DNA from 2 places in the Kocuria cellulosilytica genome. Region 1 is predicted to be linked to the other one. Evidence: predicted binding sites of a transcription regulator. Region 1 holds the regulator's gene; the other holds the start of a gene.

Region 1 (3,364 bases):
GGTTCGTGGCCCTGCCCGGTGGCCTGGGCACCCTCGAGGAGATCTTCGAGGCCTGGACGTGGCTGCAGCTGGGGGTGCACGCCAAGCCGGTCGGCTTCCTCGACGTGGCCGGCTACTGGCGGCCCCTGCTGGACGCGGTGGCCTCGATGTCCGCGGCCGGCCTCGTGCGCCCCGAGTACCGGGACGCGGCCGTGGTCGCCCGGGACGCGGACGAGCTGCTGGAGCGGTTCGCGGCGTGGGAGGCGCCGCCCCGCCGCTGGTCGGAGCCGCCCGCCGTGGGCGGCGGGGCGGTGCCCCCCGGGCCTGCACCCGGCCGGTCGGCAGCAGGCCGGCCGACAGCCGGCGGGTCCGCGACCACCCGGCCTGCGCCTAGGATGGTGGGCGATGAGCGAGCAGACCCCTTCCCCCGCTGAGGGCCCCGCGCAGGGCCCCGTTCCCGAGGAGTTCCACCGCCGGCCGTACTCCTTCGTGCGCCGCGGCGACCGCCTCACCGCCCGCCGCCAGAAGGCCTGGGACGACTGGGCGCCCACCCGGGTGATCGACGTCCCGCGGGTGCGCACGGACACCTCCGTGCACCCCGACCACGAGTTCGACGCCGCCGCGGCCTTCGGGCGCGAGGCGCCGCTGGTCGTGGAGGTCGGCTCGGGGCTCGGCGAGGCCGTCGTGCACGCCGCCGCCCAGGATCCCGCGCGGAACTTCCTCGCCGTCGAGGTGTACAAGCCCGGGATCGCGGACCTCCTGCTCAAGGCGGGCCAGGCCGGCGTGGACAACGTCCGCGTGGTGCAGGCCAACGCGCCCGAGGTCCTGGAGCACCTGCTCGCCCCGGCCTCGGTCGACGAGCTGTGGGTGTTCTTCCCGGACCCCTGGCACAAGACCCGCCACCACAAGCGGCGCCTGGTCTCCCCCGCGTTCGCCGAGCTCGCCGCCCGGGTGCTCGTGCCGGGCGGGCTGTGGCGGCTCGCCACGGACTGGCAGGAGTACGCGCTGGTGATGCGCGAGGTCCTCGACGCGTCCCCGCACTTCGAGAACGTCCACCCGGGCCCGCTCGCCGACGACGAGCACCCGGACACGGGCTGGGCCCCCCGCTGGGAAGGACGGATCCTCACGAGCTTCGAGCGCAAGGCGCGGGAGGCGGGCCGCGTCCCGCGCGACCTCGTCTACCGCCGGACGGAGTGAGCGCAGCCTCCGGCCCGGAGCGGGACGGCTTCGTCGTGGTGCGCCCGGGTGATCCCCGCACGCGGCCGCTCCTCGAGGGCCTGCACCTCGAGTACGTGGAGCGCTACGGCCCCGAGATCGGGGCGGAGGAGATGGCGCACCACCCGGTGGACGACTTCATCGCCCCCGCCGGGGCGCTCCTGCTCCTCCTCGAGGACGGCGTGACGGTGGCCGGAGGCGCGTTCCGCCGGCACGACGACGCCACCGCCGAGCTCAAGCGGGTGTGGACCGCTCCGGCGCACCGCCGGCGCGGGATCTCCCGGCGGGTCCTGGCCGAGCTCGAGCGGCTCGCCGCCGCGGCCGGGTATCGGCGCATCTACCTCACCACCGGCAGCCGCCAGCCCGAGGCGTTCGCCCTCTACCGCCGCAGCGGCTACGTCCTGCTGCCCGGGACCGCGCAGGTCTATCCGGGTGGCGTGTACGACGTGGGCTTCGAGAAGCACCTGCGCTGACCCGCACCGGTCCGGGTCCGGCCGTCCCGGGATCCAGCCGGTCAGCGCTCCTGCCGGCGCGAGGCCGGCCGATCAGCGCTCCTGCTGGCGCGAGGCCGGCCGGTCAGCGTTCCTGCTGGCGCGGGGGCCGGTACAGCACCACGGCCTGCGAGATCTTGCGGGCGCGGGGACGGGCGCCGCGGGCCATGCGCACCACGTCCCCGCCGACACCGGCGGCGAAGATCCGCGAGGACTCCTCGGCCCGGTCCCGGGCGTCCTCGAGCTCCTGGGACAGCTCCGCCACCCTCGCGCGCAGGGCCGCGACCTGGTTCTCCAGCTGGAGGATGCGCCGGATGCCCTCGAGGGACACGCCCTCCTGGGACAGCACCTGGATCTGCTGCAGCTTCTCGATGTCGCGCTGGGAGTAGCGCCGGGCCCGGCCCGGGGCGCGGGACGGCCTGACGAGGCCGAGCCGGTCGTACTGGCGCAGCGTCTGCGGGTGCATCTCCGCGATCTCCGCGGCCACGGAGATCACGAACAGCGGCTGGTCTGCGTCCAGTGCCATCTCACACCCGCGCCTTCGCGGCCAGGCCGGCCCGGGGGTCCTGGGCCGCGGTCGCCTCGGCGAACGCCCGGACGGCGTCCTGCGCCTGCTCGTCGAGCTCGGCCGGCACGTGCACCTCGACCGTCACGATCAGGTTGCCCGAGCCCTTGGCCGTGCTGAACCCGCGCCCCTTGACGCGGAAGCGCCGGCCCGAGGACGTGCCCGCCGGCACCTTCAGCCGCACGGTGCCGCCGTCCAGCACGGGCACCTCGATCGTGGCGCCCAGAGCCGCCTCGGGGAAGGAGATCGGCACGGTGACCTCGACGTCGTCCGTGCCCTCGACCCGCTTGAAGAAGGGGTGCGGCGTCACGTGGACGGTGACGTAGAGGTCCCCGGCCCCGCCGGGCCCGGAGTGGCCCTTGCCGGCGAGCTTGAGCTTCTGCCCGTCCCGCACGCCGGCGGGGATCCGCACCGTGGTCTCCTGACCGTTGCCGCGGCGCAGCTTGATCGTGGTGCCGTGCACGGAGGAGCGGAACGGGATGGTCGTCTCCGTCCGGATGTCCTCCCCGCGCGCCGGCGGGGCCTGGTACCCGCCGTAGCCGCCGGGCGCTCCGTAGCCCGTCTGGCCGCCGAACTGAGCGAACAGGTCCTCGAACCCGCCCGGGCCCCCCGCGCCGCCGGTGGAGTAGGTCGTGCGCCGGCGGCGCCCTCCGCCGCCTCCGCCGAAGATGTCGCCGAAGAGGTCCTCGAAGTTCGCCGAGCCGCCCCCGCCGCCGGCGCCGCCCGCGGTGAAGCGCGCGCCGGAGCCCATCGCGCGGATCGCGTCGTACTGCTTGCGCTCCTCGGGGTCGGAGAGCACGGAGTTCGCCTCCGTGATGTCCTTGAACCGCTGCTCGGCCTCCGCGTCGCCCGGGTTCTGGTCCGGGTGGTACTCGCGGGCGAGCTTGCGGTAGGCCTTCTTGACGTCGGCTGCGGACGCGTCCTTGGAGACGCCGAGAATGCTGTAGAAGTCCTTGTCGATCCAGTCCTGGCTGGCCATGACGCCTCCTTTCTGTGGGGCCGGTCGGGGTCCTGTCGAGCAGGGCCCGGTGGTGGTGCTGGGGTGGTCCCCGGTGCCGCGGCACCGGGGACGGGTGGACGGGTCAGGGGAGGCCCGCGGGGCGGGCCTCCCCTG
Region 2 (3,364 bases), on a different contig from region 1:
TGGTGGCCGGGTCCGCGGCCAGCCGCTCCAGCAGCCCCACGACCCACGCGGCGGGGTCGGTCCCGGGCTCGTCCTCCGCGGCCGCGAGCACCCGGTCCAGCGCCGCGCGGGCGGCCGCCGCCACGAGCTCCTGCTTGCTCGGGAAGTGGTTGTACAGCGCTCCCGCGGACAGGCCCGTGGCGGCGATGATGCGGTGCATCGACGCCCCCTCGAAGCCGTGCTCGAGGAAGCACTCGCTGGCGGCGGCCACGATCTCGCGGCGGCGCTCGTCCTTGTACTGCTGGCTCACCCGGGGCACGGGGCCAGTCTAGGCGATGAACGGTCGTTCGATCGGCGCGTCCGGACAGGACGGCGCACGGCTCGGAGCGGGCGGACGGCGCCGAGCGGGCGGCACGAGGCGGCGGCGCCAGGCGAACGGCGCCGAGCGGGCGGCACGGGGCGGCGGCGCCGGGCGAACGGCGCCGAGCGGGCGGCACGGGGCGGCGGCGCCGGGCGAACGGCGCCGAGCGGGTGGCGCCGGGGAAAGGCGTGGCAGAATGCGCCCATGCCCGCCCAGATCCTCAGCCCGTTCGTCGCCGCCTCCCTCGACGCCGCCCACCTCGACGACCCCGGCACCCCGACGGGCCGCACGCTCGGGTGGGGCGTGGTCAGCACCGCCGGCATCGCGGAGAAGGTGGTCGCGGACCTCGCCGCGCTGCCCGACGCCCGGCTGGTCGCCGTGAGCTCGCGGGACCAGCACCGCGCCGAGGACTTCGCCCGCCGGCACGGGGTGGAGCGCGCCTACGGCAGCACCGCCGCCGCCACGGGCCTGGACCGCCTGGCGGCCGACCCGGACGTGGAGATCGTCTACGTGGCCACCCCGCACGGCTACCACCACCGGGACGTCTCGGCGCTGCTGCGGGCCGGCAAGCACGTGGTGTGCGAGAAGGCCCTCGCCATGACCGCGGCGGAGGTCCGGGACCTGTTCCGCCTGGCGCGCGAGCACGGCGTCTTCCTGATGGAGGCCGTCTGGACCCGCATGACCCCCGGCTTCCGCACCGCGATGCGCTGGGTCCGGGAGGGCCGGCTCGGCCGGGTGCGCTCGGTCGAGGGGTCCATCGGCATGCACCGCCCCCTCGACCCGACCCACCGGCTGTTCCGCCGGGCCGACGGCGGCGGGGTGCTGCTGGACATGATGGTCTATCCGCTGACCTGGACCTCCGCCGTGCTCGGTGTCCCGGAGCGCTGGAGCGCCCGCGCCGAGCTCGGCGCCACGGACGTGGACGTGGACACCGCCCTGACCCTGGACTACGGCTACGGCCGGGCCCACGTGAGCGGCACCCTGTCCAGCACGGTCCCGCACCAGGTGACGATCAGCGGAACGGAGGGCTGGCTGCGCGTGGACGGCCGGATCAACTGCCCCACCACCCTGGTGCTGCAGACCGCCGCAGGCGCCCGCGGCGGCGCCGACCCCGCGGTGGAGCGCGTGGCCGTGCCGGGCGCGGGCTACGCCTTCGAGATGCGGGAGGCCACCCGCTGCGTGCAGCAGGGCCTGCTCGAGTCCCCCGTGATGCCGTGGGCCGACTCCCTCGAGCTCGTGGAGCTCTTCGACCGGGTGCGGGAGCGGATCGGCGTGCGCTACCCCCACGACACCCCCTGACACGGCGGCCCGCACACGCCCGCCGACGGGCGGTTCGCCGTGGGCGATCCGGCCCCGGACCTGTTGAAGAGCTCTCAGGGCGGCACTATCATGGTCAACAGTTGAGTTGATCCGACTCAACTAAATGTCGAAGACATTGCTCACATGGTTGAGGAGATGATTGACGTGGCCACGATGTTCACCCCGTTCAACGATTTCGACCGGCTCGCCGCCTCGCTGTTCGCCCGGCAGGGCCTGCGCGAGATGCCCATGGACCTGTACCGGGACGGCGACCAGTACATCCTGCGGGCGGACCTGCCCGGGATCGACCCCGAGAGCGTCGACGTCGACGTCGACGGCCAGCTGCTGACCATCCGCGCGGAGCGGAAGCTGCCCGAGGTCCAGGACGTCCAGTGGATCACCCGGGAGCGGCAGAGCTCCTCGTTCGTGCGCCAGCTCAACCTGGGCCAGGGCATCGACATCCAGGGCATCGCGGCGAACTACGACAACGGCGTGCTCACGGTGACGATCCCCGTCTCCGCGCAGGCCAAGCCGCGCAAGATCCAGGTGGTCTCCGGCCAGGGCGAGCAGCAGGCCCTGGGCGAGAGCCGGGACGACTCCGGCGACCGCGTGATCGGCGAGGGCGAGCTCGTCAACGGCGAACGCTCCACACAGTCCACCGAGGGCTGAGCCCGGTTCGGCCGGCAGCGGCTCCGCACCGGCCGGGACGCCACGGCCCGGGCCCGTTCCCCCGCGGGGAACGGGCCCGCCGTCGTGCCCGGAGCCCCCGCACTCCCCGGGCGGCCAGCGGACGGGGCGCCGCCTCGGGTATCTTGGCACCAGGAAGCACCACCCCGATCCGACGACATCCTGGGAGACAGCCCGCACATGGCCAAGATCATCTACACCCGCACCGACGAGGCGCCCCTGCTCGCCACCTACTCGTTCAAGCCGATCATCGAGGCCTACGCCTCGACGGCCGGCGTCGAGGTGGAGACCCGCGACATCTCCCTGGCCGGTCGCATCCTCGCCGCCTTCAACGACCGCCTGCCCGAGGACCAGCGGGTGGCCGACGCCCTCGCCGAGCTCGGCGAGCTGGCCAAGAAGCCCGAGGCCAACATCATCAAGCTCCCCAACATCTCCGCCTCCGTCCCGCAGCTGAAGGCCGCCGTCAAGGAGCTGCAGCAGCAGGGCGTGGACCTCCCGGACTACCCGGACGAGCCGCGCACCGAGGAGGAGCAGGAGATCCGGGCCCGCTACGACAAGATCAAGGGCTCCGCCGTCAACCCGGTGCTGCGCGAGGGCAACTCGGACCGCCGCGCCCCCTCCTCGGTGAAGAACTACGTCCGCAAGAACCCGCACCGGATGGGCGAGTGGACGGCGGAGTCGAGGACGAACGTCGCCACCATGGGCGCCGACGACTTCCGGGACAACGAGAAGTCCGTGGTCATGGAGGACGACGACACCCTGACGATCCGGCTGGTCGGCGAGGACGGCGGCACCACGGTGCTCAAGGAGTCCGTCCCCGTGCTGGCCGGCGAGGTCGTCGACGGCACCGTGATGCGGGCCGAGGCCCTGGACGCGTTCCTCGCGGAGCAGGTCGAGCGCGCCAAGCGGGAGGACGTCCTGTTCTCGGTGCACCTGAAGGCCACCATGATGAAGGTCTCCGACCCCATCATCTTCGGCCACGTGATCGAGGCCTTCTTCCCGGAGGTCTTTACTACCCACGGCGCCGCCCTCGAGGAG

The links. Region 1 encodes HspR, which represses chaperone genes until heat shock. Its sites were predicted from a motif close to AAGTTGAGTCNNNNNGACTCAACTT; they were not measured.
Region 2: a site for HspR is predicted at 1,738-1,762, ahead of RCG67_RS10795 (Hsp20/alpha crystallin family protein). Genes of this name have one in related genera too.

The regions. Positions count from the first base shown of each region.
Region 1 is NZ_JAVFWZ010000002.1:309,083-312,446, forward strand. Features, by position in the region: gene RCG67_RS03985 (LOG family protein) at 1-413, shown strand, start outside; gene trmB (tRNA (guanosine(46)-N7)-methyltransferase TrmB) at 385-1,176, shown strand; gene RCG67_RS03995 (GNAT family N-acetyltransferase) at 1,173-1,667, shown strand; gene RCG67_RS04000 (heat shock protein transcriptional repressor HspR) at 1,771-2,211, opposite strand; gene RCG67_RS04005 (DnaJ C-terminal domain-containing protein) at 2,213-3,229, opposite strand.
Region 2 is NZ_JAVFWZ010000006.1:116,193-119,556, reverse strand. Features, by position in the region: gene RCG67_RS10805 (TetR/AcrR family transcriptional regulator) at 1-298, opposite strand, end outside; gene RCG67_RS10800 (Gfo/Idh/MocA family protein) at 545-1,639, shown strand; gene RCG67_RS10795 (Hsp20/alpha crystallin family protein) at 1,784-2,308, shown strand; gene RCG67_RS10790 (NADP-dependent isocitrate dehydrogenase) at 2,507-3,364, shown strand, end outside.